4 regions of the Carnobacterium pleistocenium FTR1 genome follow, and region 3 is predicted to be linked to each of the others. Evidence: predicted binding sites of a transcription regulator. Region 3 holds the regulator's gene; each other region holds the start of a gene.

What was found. Region 3 encodes CtsR, which represses protease genes until heat stress. Its sites were predicted from a motif close to TTGGTCAAAAAAGGTCAAANA; they were not measured.
Region 1: BP17_RS09095 (ATP-dependent Clp protease ATP-binding subunit) is a predicted target of CtsR. The motif match lies at 1,431-1,451, and genes of this name have one in related genera.
Region 2: clpP (ATP-dependent Clp endopeptidase proteolytic subunit ClpP) is a predicted target of CtsR. The motif match lies at 1,756-1,776, and genes of this name have one in related genera.
Region 4: clpB (ATP-dependent chaperone ClpB) is a predicted target of CtsR. The motif match lies at 1,788-1,808, and genes of this name have one in related genera.

What each region holds. Positions count from the first base shown of each region.
Region 1 is NZ_JQLQ01000002.1:1,844,301-1,847,692, reverse strand. It holds gene BP17_RS09095 (ATP-dependent Clp protease ATP-binding subunit) at 1-1,377, opposite strand, end outside; gene BP17_RS09090 (hypothetical protein) at 1,586-1,801, shown strand; gene BP17_RS09085 (phosphocarrier protein HPr) at 1,943-2,209, shown strand; gene ptsP (phosphoenolpyruvate--protein phosphotransferase) at 2,209-3,392, shown strand, end outside.
Region 2 is NZ_JQLQ01000002.1:2,272,213-2,275,604, forward strand. It holds gene BP17_RS11140 (sugar-binding transcriptional regulator) at 1-113, opposite strand, end outside; gene BP17_RS11145 (DsbA family protein) at 419-946, opposite strand; gene clpP (ATP-dependent Clp endopeptidase proteolytic subunit ClpP) at 1,076-1,672, opposite strand; tRNA gene BP17_RS11155 (tRNA-Arg) at 1,836-1,907, opposite strand; gene whiA (DNA-binding protein WhiA) at 2,091-3,047, opposite strand; gene BP17_RS11165 (gluconeogenesis factor YvcK family protein) at 3,082-3,392, opposite strand, start outside.
Region 3 is NZ_JQLQ01000002.1:2,439,826-2,443,217, reverse strand. It holds gene BP17_RS11945 (CtsR family transcriptional regulator) at 884-1,345, shown strand; gene BP17_RS11940 (ATP-dependent Clp protease ATP-binding subunit) at 1,372-3,392, shown strand, end outside.
Region 4 is NZ_JQLQ01000002.1:1,615,925-1,619,316, reverse strand. It holds gene BP17_RS07970 (Cof-type HAD-IIB family hydrolase) at 1-348, opposite strand, end outside; gene BP17_RS07965 (prolyl oligopeptidase family serine peptidase) at 485-1,246, shown strand; gene BP17_RS07960 (metal-sulfur cluster assembly factor) at 1,329-1,658, shown strand; gene clpB (ATP-dependent chaperone ClpB) at 1,850-3,392, shown strand, end outside.

The sequences.
Region 1 (3,392 bases), 600 kb from region 3:
AACACGGCTTCTGCGTATGGCTTTGGAAACTTTATCAATTGCTTCATCTTGTCCAATGACATGTTTTTTTAAGTCTTGCCCTAAGTTCCGTAATTGTGTTTGCTCTTTTTCTTTCAATTCTCCTACAGGGATGTTAGTCTTCATTTCGATAATTTCAATCATATCCTGCTCAGTTATTGTAGGTTCAACTGAATCAGGATTTTGTTGATCTCTCATAGTAGAGAATTTTTTTGCTTGATCACGATAAAAAGCAGCTTTTTCATAATCCTCTTGTTGTAGAGCTAACTGTTTTTGTTGAGCAGCTTCTGCAATTTTATCCTCAAGTTGTTTTGGATCAACAATTTGTATCGTCAAGTTCTTTTTGGAACCCGATTCATCTAATAAATCAATAGCTTTGTCGGGTAAAAAACGATCTTGGATGTAACGATTAGATAAGCTGACAGCGCTCTTGATAGCTTCATCTGTATAATGAACATGGTGGTAATCTTCATATTTTTTTTGTAGACCTTGGAGAATGGTAATAGTCTCTTCAACGGTCGGTTCGTTAACACGTACGGGCTGCATGCGTCGCTCTAGAGCAGCATCTTTTTCAATCGTACGGTATTCTTTCAATGTTGTTGCTCCAACCATTTGCATCTCACCGCGTGCAAGAGCTGGTTTAAGCATATTTCCAGCATCCATACTTCCTTCGGCACTTCCAGCTCCAACAATTTCATGGACTTCATCAATAAATAAAATAATTTGTGGATTTTTCTTTAATTCATCCATTAATTGTTTCATACGTTCTTCAAATTGGCCTCGGATACCTGTTCCTTGAACTAAAGAAGCAACGTCTAGTCGAATGACTTCTTTGCTTAATAATTTTTGAGGGACATCTCCATCAACAATTTTTTGTGCTAAGCCTTCTACGACTGCCGTTTTACCAACACCAGGTTCACCAGTTAAGACTGGATTATTTTTAGTGCGGCGATTTAAAATTTCAATTACGCGTTCGATTTCTTTATCGCGTCCAATGACGGGGTCAATGGCACCCGTTCGAGCTAATTCTGTTAGATTCGTCCCATATTCGCCTAGGAGTCCTGGTTTTTTATTTATAGGTGGCTGACCTCCAGAACCTCTTTGAGTTGGAGGGGTGTTAGGACTATTTTGTTGCGAGTTGTTGTTTGGATTATTTTGCATAGAGCGGAAAAACTGATCTAAATTTCCAAATCCAAAAGGATCTTGCGGTGAACGATCATTTCTGATTTCACCATGATTTTGAGCATCTTTTATAAGTTGATAACAATTTTGACAAACATCCAATTGACCTTTTTGACCATTCATATTGGTAAATAAATGGATAGTTGCTTCGCGTTGATTGCAGTTTTGACATAACATTTAAACACAACCTTTCATTTAATAGGTTAATAAATCAAATAAAGTCAAATAAATGATTGACCATTACTGACCTTGTTGATTATCATTATACACTGACCTTTTTTGACTTTCAAGTAATTAGCATTATAATTTTTGATTTTTTGAATTTTTTGAATTAAACTAAATAGAATAAAATAGGTTAAAACAAATAGTAAAGGACGTCTTAATAGTGAGCAGAGAAGAATTGCAAATACAGTTGAAACAATTGCTTCAAGGAGATACGAATGCCATAACTATTGAAAAAAAAGATTTTATGATTTTTAGAGAAATTTGGATTAATCATGAGGAGAAGGAATCGATTATTGGAGAGGCTCTTCATAATGGAAATGTTATTTATCGGTATAGCTCTAACTTGAAAAGTGGAAGAGAAATATTAGGAAAATAATAGTTGTTAAAATAAGAAAAAAATGGTAATCTTATAAGTTGTAAGGGCTATATCGAATGTTTTTGCTGGAAAAAATGGTTTTAACAGCTGAAACTAGATAGTGTTCTCAAAAATAATATATATTAAAGGGGATTTTTTATTATGGAAAAACGCGAATTTCATGTAGTAGCTGAAACAGGTATTCATGCACGTCCAGCAACGTTACTAGTACAAACAGCAAGCAAATTTAGTTCAGATATCAACCTAGAATATAAAGGTAAATCTGTAAACTTGAAATCAATCATGGGCGTTATGTCATTAGGCGTTGGACAAGGTGCTGACGTAACTATTTCTGCTGATGGTTCAGATGAATCTGAAGCTCTTGCAGGAATCGAAGAAACAATGAAGAAAGAAGGCTTAGCTGAATAATGGTTGAAAAATTAAATGGGATCGCAGCAAGTGACGGTATTGCAGTCGCAAAAGCTTACTTACTAACTGAACCCGATTTAACTTTCAACAAAATTTCAGTTGAGAACTCTGATTCAGAAATTAACCGCTTAAAATCGGCATTAAACGAAGCATCAAAAGAACTTGAGATCATTCGGTCTAAAGCAGCAGAATCTCTAGGTGAAAAAGAAGCCCAAGTTTTTGATGCGCATTTAATGGTTCTATCTGATCCAGAATTAATCGGGAGCATTGAAAGCTCTATTAATGATAATAAATTTAATGCAGAAAGTGGTTTGAAAGAAGTAACAGATACGTTTATCAGTATGTTTGAAGGCATGGAAGATAACCCTTACATGCGTGAACGTGCAGCTGATATTAAAGATGTTACTAAACGAGTATTGAGTCATTTGTTAGGCGTGAAACTTCCTAATCCTTCAATGATTGATGAAGAAGTGATTGTGGTTGCTCATGATTTAACACCAAGTGACACTGCTCAATTAAATCGCCAATTTGTGAAAGCTTTTGTTACCGACATCGGTGGACGTACTTCACATTCAGCAATTATGGCTCGTTCTTTAGAAATTCCTGCAATTGTAGGAACAAAAGATATTACTTCTTTTGTTAAAGAAGGAGATCTTATCATCATCGATGGTCTTGAAGGCGATGTAATCGTTCATCCAGAAGCATCTGATGTTGCGACGTATGAAGCAAAAGCAAAAGCTTTTGCAGATCAAAAAGCTGAATGGGATAAATTAAAAGATGAACCAACAATTACAGCAGATGGAAAGCACATCGAATTAGCTGCAAATATTGGTACTCCAAAAGATTTAGTAGGCGTAAAAAGCAATGGTGGTGAAGCTGTTGGATTATACCGTACAGAATTCCTTTATATGGATTCACCTGATTTTCCTACAGAAGAAGCTCAGTTTGAAGCTTATAAAGAAGTTTTAGAAGGTATGGAAGGTAAAGGCGTTGTTGTTCGTACAATGGATATTGGCGGAGACAAAGAATTACCTTATCTAACGTTGCCACATGAAATGAATCCATTCTTAGGTTACCGTGCTATCCGTATTTGTTTAGCAAGACCGGATATGTTTAGAACGCAATTGCGTGCATTATTACGTGCCTCTGTTTTCGGACAATTACGTATTATGTTTCCAATGAT
Region 2 (3,392 bases), 170 kb from region 3:
CTTCTGCCTACAGGACCTAATAAAAAGACATTGCGCAAAATGTGATAACGATTCTGAAGTGTAAACATGATATCTGGAATGACCTCTTCAATAACTGATAATACATTTTGCATAAGCGACCTCTTTCTACGTTGGACGCTTTGTGACCGCGTTAGTCGTTCGGCGACCCTTGTTACTTAAAAAAACAAGAGAATCAAAATGAAAATCAAACTATCAGTTTCCTGTTTCGGTTTTCTTATCATTTATCAACAGTACTGATAAAGGCACCATTACCATCTCTCACATCAATTATTGTAACAGTTATCTAGTTATCTTTCAACCATTATGTTTCTAAGTTTTTCATTAAATTCTACAAAGAAACTTTGACTGAATTATGTCTTTTTCACAAGTGTATTGCTGTTTCCGGTTGCTTCTTTTATTAAATACGTGCTTCTATTAAATCTTTAAGTTCTTGTTGTGTAATATTTTCATCAAAAATCTCTTCACCAATAAAGACTGTAGGAACCAGTACAACCACTGCTTCATTTGCTTCTTTTTTAATTTCTTGAGCTCTAGTCTCATTTGATTGCACCGCTAGATTCCTTTTTTCTTGTGCATAAGTTGCAATATCATCAAAATTTGCTAACCTTCCCCACTCATTTTGGTGTTCAAAAAAGAAATCTATTTCTTCAAGTGCTTTTTCAGGATCAGTGTAGTCTAAATATTGGTGTAACACATTTCCTTTTTTCAACCCCGATGATTCTTTATCAAAATGCTTAATGATGCGTTGCACTTTCCCAGCTGAGACATATTCTGCCAATAAGTCTTTTGAGTCCTCATACCACATTTTGCAATAAGGGCATGCTAAGTTAATAAATTCAATTACTTTAACTGGAGCATTTTCACTTCCAATTTTAATTCCAGTAGTTGTGTTTACTTGGTTAGCTTTTATATTACTAATATCCATCAAAAATCCTCCTCATTTGTAAGTTATTTCTATTATACAGACAATAGTAGATCAGTTAAACGCATTCAACTTATTCTTTTTTCAAGAAAAAAGAGATCGGAATATTATCCCAATCTCTTTCCATGTTATTTATTTACTTAAAGCAGCACTATTTTCCATAATTTCATCAATCAAACCATATGCTTTTGCATCTTCTGCAGACATATAATTATCACGATCTGTATCGCGTTGGATAACTTCAATTGGTTGTCCTGTACGCTCTGATAAAATTTTATTCAAGCGTTCACGCGTTTTCAAAATATGACGAGCAGCAATTTCAATTTCGGTTGCTTGTCCTTGAGAACCACCTGATGGTTGGTGAATCATGATTTCAGCATTTGGTAAAGCATAACGTTTGCCTTTTGTACCAGCTGTTAATAGGAAACTTCCCATTGAAGCTGCCATACCCATTGCGATAGTTTGAACATCTGCTTTAATAAAGTTCATTGTATCAAAAATCGCTAATCCGGCAGTTACACTGCCTCCTGGTGAATTAATATAAATGTAAATATCTTTTTCAGAATCTTGTGCATCTAAAAATAAAAGCTGAGCGATTACAGCATTTGCAAGGTCGTCGTCTACTGGACCACTTAACATGATGATACGGTCTTTTAAAAGACGAGAATAAATATCATAGGCACGTTCACCTCTTGAAGATTGTTCGATTACTGTAGGGACTAAGTTCATAATTTACTTCCTCCTCAATTGTTCATTTCTTTATGAGTAACTAAAATATCAACTCAATAAGTTACTAGACTCATTTTACTTTATTGGTCAATAAAGGTCAATTTTTTTGTTCGTTGTTTTTTTGATAAAAAAAAGTGATTAGAATTTTTTCTAATCACAAGAATGCCCCCTAAGGGAATCGAACCCCTATTTTAAGAATCGGAATCTTACGTGATATCCATTACACTAAGGGGACTACTACACTTAACCTAACAATGATTTAACTAATTTCTGTTGTTAGTAAAATACCAACTATTATAGTGTAGCCCAGTTATAATGAAAAAACAAGTAGAACTTCTATGCTATCAAAGTAATAGGACAAAGCTTAGATTTTCTTGTAATGAAGTTTTTTCTCATAACTAACCTAGCTTTTTTTATCTCAGATACTTATATCAATCTTATCACGTTTTTTTGTTCCCAATTTTTCTGCCATCTCATTCAGTTTACGTAATCGATGATTGATTCCAGACTTACTGATTGTTCCACTCGGAATCATTTCTCCCAATTCTTTTAAAGTTACTTCAGGATTTTCTAAACGGACCAGTGCAATTTCTCTTAATTTTGAAGGTATCTTATCTAATCCAATTGTATCATCAATGAACTTGATGCTTTCAATTTGCTTACTAGCCGCATCAATCGTCTTATTTAAATTAGCATTTTCACAGTTGACCAACCGATTGACTGAATTCCTCATATCTCTGATAATGCGGACATCTTCAAATTTAAGCATACCGCTAGTTGCCCCAATCAAGGCTAGAAAATCAGCAATTTTTTCGGCTTCCTTCAAATAAGTAATATACCCATTCCGTCTTTCTAGTGTACGAGCATTCATACCAAATTGATTCATCATTTGACAAATATCATCATTATGCTCCTCATAACTTGAATGGATCTCCAAATGGTAACGACTCGTTTCTGGATTATTGACTGATCCTCCTGCTAAAAATGCACCACGTAAATAAGATTTGACTTTTTGCGTATTGCCTATTACTTCATCTGAAACATGGCTATGAAGAAACATACCTTCCATAATAGATAAATCTGAAAGAACTTCTTGAGTTCCTTGTTTTAATCGCACAATATAAATATTATTTTTCTTTAGTTTCATTTTCCGGCGCACCAGTAGTTCACTTTCAACATCAAAATGATCTTTTAACAAAACATAAATTCTACGTGCAATGGCAGCATTCTCAGTTTGTACATTTAGAATGAATTTCTTATCCACCAAACCAACTGTCCCATTCATGCGAATCAATGCGGCTAATTCAGCTTTAGCATGCTCTCTATGAACTTCTAATTGCGTTAATTCTTTTTTCACTTCTGAAGCATAAGACATATGACAGCCTCCTTTCTCTTTTAAAGTTGGTTTACTAACTATTTTTTCTTTCTACACGTCTGTTATCAAAAGCCATTTTAAATAATTCATCTACAACTTTTTCTCCATTATGAAAGACCCCTTGATTTCTTAATTCAAGGAAATCATCCGATATAATGGAAGGAACTTCCTCTGCAAGTTTTTTAAAATTATGTGTTACTTGTACTAAATACTCATTGTACCGTTCAGTATCCATATAATTTTCTGGCACTTCGCCAATATTGACCAAAACAGTATCAATAAATTTTTTATTTAAGTGTTGATGTAATACACAGACATGATCTGCATCAGTAAAATTTTCTGTTT
Region 3 (3,392 bases):
AATTTTAAAAAGATGATTTCTCTTAATAATTAGAGAAATTATCTTTTTTTTTGGTTGTATAATTGTTTTGGTTCTAGGTCAAATAGTGTGGATGCTTCAAGATGAAATTTCTTCTGGAATGTACGAACTTGCTTGTGAAGCCAGGGGAGCTACCTGAAGACCTGGAAAACCATAGTCTTAAGGTTTTCAAGCCTTAACAGAGCGTTAACTCTCTGTTATTCGCATTGAATTCAATGATATGGTTACAAGCAGAACCTATTCCGCCAGAATTTTTAGGTGAGTTATGTAATTAATTTTTTTATCCACACCAAAAATTAGACAGCTATTTTTTCGTCTGATTGGTAGTATTCATATGCACGAAAAAAACAGTTTCTATCTATAAAAGAAAATAAAACAGACTTTTTTTCGATAATCAAAGCTATCATCGTTGATTTGTATTTGGTTAAAAAAGACACTACTTTTATTTAACAGAATTAGATCCGTAAAAAGCTACATTAAATTGAGAGTCAATTTTTAAAATTGGCTAATACTTTAGCCATGCATTTTTCTTAGATAAAAAGATAAACTTTAATATTTATTTTCTTTGTCTATTGGGCAATAGAAGAAGTTTCGGAGTTAATTTAGATGAAATGAGTAAAGTTACTTTTCAAATCTTCTTATTTCTCGTATAATGAAAGTCAGGATTAGTCAAGAATGCTTTCTAGTTTTTACTAGAGGTATCCTCCGCTATTAATTTAGTTTATGTTATTGATAAGCTAAATGATTAAGTCTAGTGTTAGGACGATAAGAAAAGGAGTGTTACTAAAAAAACACCGTTGTAAAGTAGAGAAGGTAAAATTATTATCTTTATCATACACTGAAATGTTTTAGTAACAGGTAACCCATGCATAATCAAAATATGTCGGACATCATTGAAGCTTATTTAAAAAAAGTTTTAGGTCAAGATGAACGAGTCGAGATCAGACGCAGCGAGATGGCAGATCGATTTAATTGTGTTCCTTCTCAAATAAATTATGTTATAAATACTCGTTTTACAGTGCAACAAGGTTATTTGGTTGAAAGTAAACGTGGTGGTGGCGGTTATATACGTATCATTAAAGTGAAACTGTTGGATGAAGCTGAGATGTTGGATATGATGATCGATATCATTGGAAATAGAATCACTCAAAAGAATGCTTATTCTATTATAGAAAGATTATTTGAAACTGAAATGTTGACTAAGAGAGAGGCAAATATTATGCTATCTGTAATGGGAAAATCACTCTTAAATGCTGATGGAATAGACGAAAATGAATTACGAGCTAAACTATTAGTGGCCTTTTTGAACAATTTGAAATATGAATAAAGAATAAAATCGGAGGCGAAATATAAATGGATGAATTATTTTCTGAAAAAGCAAGAATGGTTTTGATCATGGCGCAAGAAGAAGCAAAGGGATTTCGTCACCACTCTGTAGGGACTGAACACATTCTTTTAGGATTGATTATGGAGCAGGATGGAATTGCTGGGAAAACGTTAAGACAATTTTCTGTGACTGAAGTCGATATTAGAGAAGAAATCGAACACTTTACGGGCTATGGAACAATGAAGTACCTTTCTAAAAATGCTATTCTTCCTTATTCTCCAAGAGCTAAACAAGCTATTACATTTGCTACAGATGAAGCAAGACGTATGGGTTCAGCACTTGTTGGCACAGAGCATTTATTGTTAGGATTACTACGCGAAGAAGACATTTTATCATCTAAAATTTTAAGCAATTTAGATATCAATTTAAACAAAGCTCGTCAAATCGTATTGAAAAAAATTGGTTTGGGTGATGCAACAAATGCTAAAGGTAGAAAAGCAAAACCAGCTGCTAAACAAGTTGCAGGCACACCAACCTTAGATTCTTTGGCTCGCGACTTGACTGCTGTGGCAAGAGAAGGGAAATTAGATCCAGTCGTTGGTCGTCATAAAGAGATCAAACGTATTATTCAAGTGTTGAGCCGTAGAACAAAAAATAATCCTGTTTTAGTAGGAGAACCCGGTGTAGGTAAAACAGCTATTGCTGAAGGATTAGCACAAAAAATCAAAGATGGTGAAGTTCCAGCTGCATTAGCAAATAAACGGTTAATGATGCTCGATATGGGTTCATTGGTAGCTGGTACAAAATATCGTGGCGAATTTGAAGAACGAATGAAAAAAATTATTGATGAAATTTATCAAGATGGTGAAGTTATCTTATTCATAGATGAGCTGCACACGCTAATTGGTGCTGGTGGGGCAGAAGGTGCTATTGATGCATCTAATATTTTGAAACCTGCATTAGCACGTGGTGAACTGCAGACTATAGGAGCAACAACATTAGATGAATATCAAAAATATATTGAAAAAGATGCTGCTTTAGAAAGACGATTCTCACCAATTCATGTGGATCCTCCTTCAGAAGAGGAAACAGAAGAAATCTTGTTAGGTTTACGTTCTCGTTACGAAGAACATCACGGTGTTAAAATTACGGATGAAGCTATACATGCTGCAGTTAAGCTTTCATCTCGTTATATTACATCAAGACAATTACCGGATAAAGCTATTGATTTGATAGATGAATCTGCTTCTAAAGTACGTTTAGATGTTTCAGGTAAACCTTCTCCAGTTGCAGCTGCAGTCTCAGACTTAGAAGCTTTGATACAAAATAAAGAAGATGCTATCCAGTTACAAGATTTTGAACAAGCTGCGAGAATTCGTATAAAAGAAATGAAACAACGTAAAAAAATTGAAAATTTATTACAAAAACAAGAAGGAAAAGCTTCTTTAAACTCACTAGAAGTAACTGAAAGAGATATCGCAGAGGTTGTATCTTTATGGACGAGTATCCCTGTTCAGCAAATGGAACAAAAAGAATCAGACCGTTTAATGAATTTAGAAAAAATATTGCATAAACGAGTGATTGGGCAAGAACTAGCTGTTGGATCAGTTTCTAGAGCAATCAGACGTTCTAGGAGTGGGTTGAAAGATCCTAACCGTCCAATAGGTTCATTTATGTTCTTAGGACCTACAGGTGTTGGTAAAACAGAGCTAGCTAAGGCTCTTGCAGAAGCAATGTTTGGCAATGAAGAAGCGTTAGTTCGGGTAGACATGTCCGAATTCATGGAAAAATACAGCACGAGTCGTTTAATCGGCTCACCTCCTGGATATGTTGGATATGATGAAGGTGGCCAATTAACCGAAAAAATCCGTCAAAAACCTTATTCTGTTATCCTATTTGATGAAGTTGAAAAAGCTCATCCAGATGTATTTAATATTTTATTGCAAGTTCTTGATGATGGTCATCTAACGGATGCCAAAGGCCGAAAAGTTGATTTCAAAAATACGGTTATGATTATGACATCTAATTTGGGAGCAACAGCTTTAAG
Region 4 (3,392 bases), 820 kb from region 3:
AAAAACAGTATCTCTGAGTTCTGCGGCAATTAAATGGATATCTAATTCTTTTTTCAACGTCAGCATGTCTAAAGCAATTTCACGATCTAACGTTTTGTGGTATTGTGATTTCCAATTTAATTGGTCTGGTAAGTGGCATAAAGCGCCGTTAAAATTTACAATAGGCGTTTCCATACCTAATTGAGCGTAAAACTGTTTACTATTGCGATAAGGTCTCCCAGTTACGATCGATACAAGGTGACCAGCATTTCTTAGAGTCGTTAAAACTTTTTTAGTCCTAACTGAAATTTCTGAACGATTATTTAATGTAGTACCATCTAAATCAAGAGCAATTAATTTTTTATTCATCAAGATCCTCCGACTGTTATCCATTTTTATTAATAAAAGTTTCTAAGTATTTTTTATGATACACTTACTACAAAGAATCTATACAAATAGTGTAACATAAAGTCTATAAGAATAAATATAGAAAGAAGATAGATAGATGATAACAGTAAAACATGAATCCATTAATGGGATTCCTTTATTAGAAGTTGTATTAACAGAACGGGTAAATGAAACCTTGCCAACAGTTATTTTTTATCATGGATGGACAAATCTTAAAGAAAGTTCTTTAGTTCATGGCTATGAAATTGCTAAAAAAGGCTTTCGAGCATTAATACCTGAAGCTTATTTGCACGGGGAAAGAAGCGAAGGAACGCCGGTAAATGAGAGAAGCTTGGAATTTTGGGATGTTGTGCAACATAATATTGTTGAATTTCCCATGATAGTTGATCACTACGTTAAAGCAGGGTTAACGGATCAAAAACGTGTTGGAGTTTCAGGGCTCTCAATGGGTGGAATGACAACGAGTGCAATTTTGACGCAATACCCTTGGTTGAAAACGGCTGTTGTGTTAATGGGAAGCCCGTCACCAATCTCCTTTTCTAAGTGGTTATTAACATCAAAATGGCAAACAGGAGCAGAAATCAATCTTGAGTCGGATCAATTTGCTCCGGCTATTGAATCCTTAAAAATGATTTCACTTGATTTACAACCCGAAAAAATTAATGGGAAATTTGTTCACTTTTGGCATGATGAAGACGATGATTTGGTACCTTATCAACCTACTTTTGATTTTTATAAAAAAATTAAGGACCAAGATTATGGAAGGCATGTTAGTTTTACAACAACTGGGAGTTATGGTCATCATGTTCCATATATGATTTCGATTGAAACAGCTGAATTTTTCAATAGACACTTATAAAAAAACAGATCTCTTGCTGAAATGATTTACTTTGAAGAAAACAAAAGGTAAAATAGAGTCAAAAAGAGAAGGCGGTTACCATATGGAACCAACTAATGAAAATCAAACAGAAGAGCTTAAAGGGCGTATAATGACAGCATTAGAAAAAGTTATAGATCCAGAGCTAAACATTGACATTGTCAATCTAGGGTTAGTTTACGCTGTTGAATTGATAGATGAAAATTGTTGTGTGATAAAGTTAACATTAACTACGATGGGCTGCCCATTAGCAGATACGATTACCAGTGATATTATGGCAGCTATGCAATCGATCTCTGAAATTACTTCAACCGAAGTGAAGTTAGTCTGGTATCCGGCTTGGGACACAAGCAAAATGAGCCGTTATGCAAGAATTTCATTAGGTGTGAGATAAAAAAGTTTACTCTACTAAAAAGTTAGAGTGAACTTTTTTAGTAGTTATAATAAAATAAAGGCTTTGGCTTTGAGAGTTGAAATTTTGTTAAGGAGAGTCAACAATATACTAAATAAAAGTCAGATGTTTCATTTGACCTTTACTGACTAATTGAATATAATAAAATTAATAAAATTCAAGGAGGAGTTTGAATGGATATTGAAAAAATGACTACAACAATGCAGCAAACCTTTGGAGAAGCTCAAAGTATCGCCGTAATGAGAAAACATCAAGAGATTGATCTTCTCCATTTATGGAAAGTTTTTTTAACACCCAATCATTTTGCGCGAGGATTTTACCAATCGTTAGGGATCAATACAGAAAACTTTGAATCTTTTGTAGACCAAGAATTAGATAACTACCCAACTGTAGAAGGCTCGAACGTTCAATATGGACAAGGGATGAGTCAAAATTTATACCGTCTATTAACGGAAGCCGATAAAATTAGAACGGACTTTCAAGATGATTTTCTTTCTACCGAAATCGTTTTATTGGCACTAATGAAACTAAAAAACCACAGCTTGACTAATTTTTTGACTAAAAATGGATTAACTGAAAAAATAGTAAAAAAAGAAATTGAAAAAATAAGAGGAGGAGATCGTGTGACCTCACAAAATCAAGAAGAAACGTATCAGGCACTCGAAAAGTATGGAACAGATTTAGTCAAGGCTGTAAAAAGTGGAGATCAAGACCCAGTCATCGGAAGAGATGACGAAATTCGTGATATGATTCGTATTTTATCTCGTAAAACAAAGAATAATCCTGTATTGATTGGAGAACCTGGAGTAGGTAAGACAGCTATTGTTGAGGGGTTAGCCCAACGAATCGTTCGAAAAGATGTACCAGAAAACTTAAAAGGGAAAACAATTTTTTCATTAGATATGGGATCTTTGATTGCCGGGGCAAAATACCGTGGAGAGTTTGAAGAACGTTTGAAAGCTGTACTAAAAGAAGTGAAAAAGAGTGAAGGTCAAATTATTTTATTTATCGATGAGATCCATACCATTGTTGGCGCTGGAAAAACGGAAGGCAGCATGGATGCAGGAAATTTATTAAAGCCTATGCTAGCTCGTGGTGAACTGCATTGTATTGGTGCAACGACACTAGATGAATACCGAAAATATATGGAAACGGATAAAGCTCTTGAAAGACGCTTCCAAAAAGTACTCGTTGATGAACCGACAGTAGAAGAAACCATCAGTATTTTAAGAGGACTAAAAGAACGGTTTGAGATTCACCACAGCGTAAATATCCATGACAATGCAATAGTCGCTGCCGCAACGTTATCCAACCGTTATATTACGGATCGATTTTTACCAGATAAAGCAATTGATCTAATAGACGAAGCCTGTGCAACTATCCGGGTTGAAATGAATTCAAGACCCACTGAATTGGACCAAGTTTCTCGCCGCTTGATGCAATTAGAAATAGAAGAAGCTGCGTTGAAAAAAGAAAAAGATGATGCCAGTATGCGGCGATTAGCGCTTATTCAAGAAGAATTATCTAATTTGCGTGAAGATGCCAATCAGTTGAAGATGAAGTGGGAGACAGAAAAAGAAGAAGTAGCTAAATTACGTGATAAACGTGCTGAAATCGAAAAGGCGCGTCATGAATTAGAAGAGGCAGAAGGCAATTATGATTTAGAACGAGCCGCCGTTCTCAGACATGGACAGATTCCAGCCCTAGAGAAAGAAT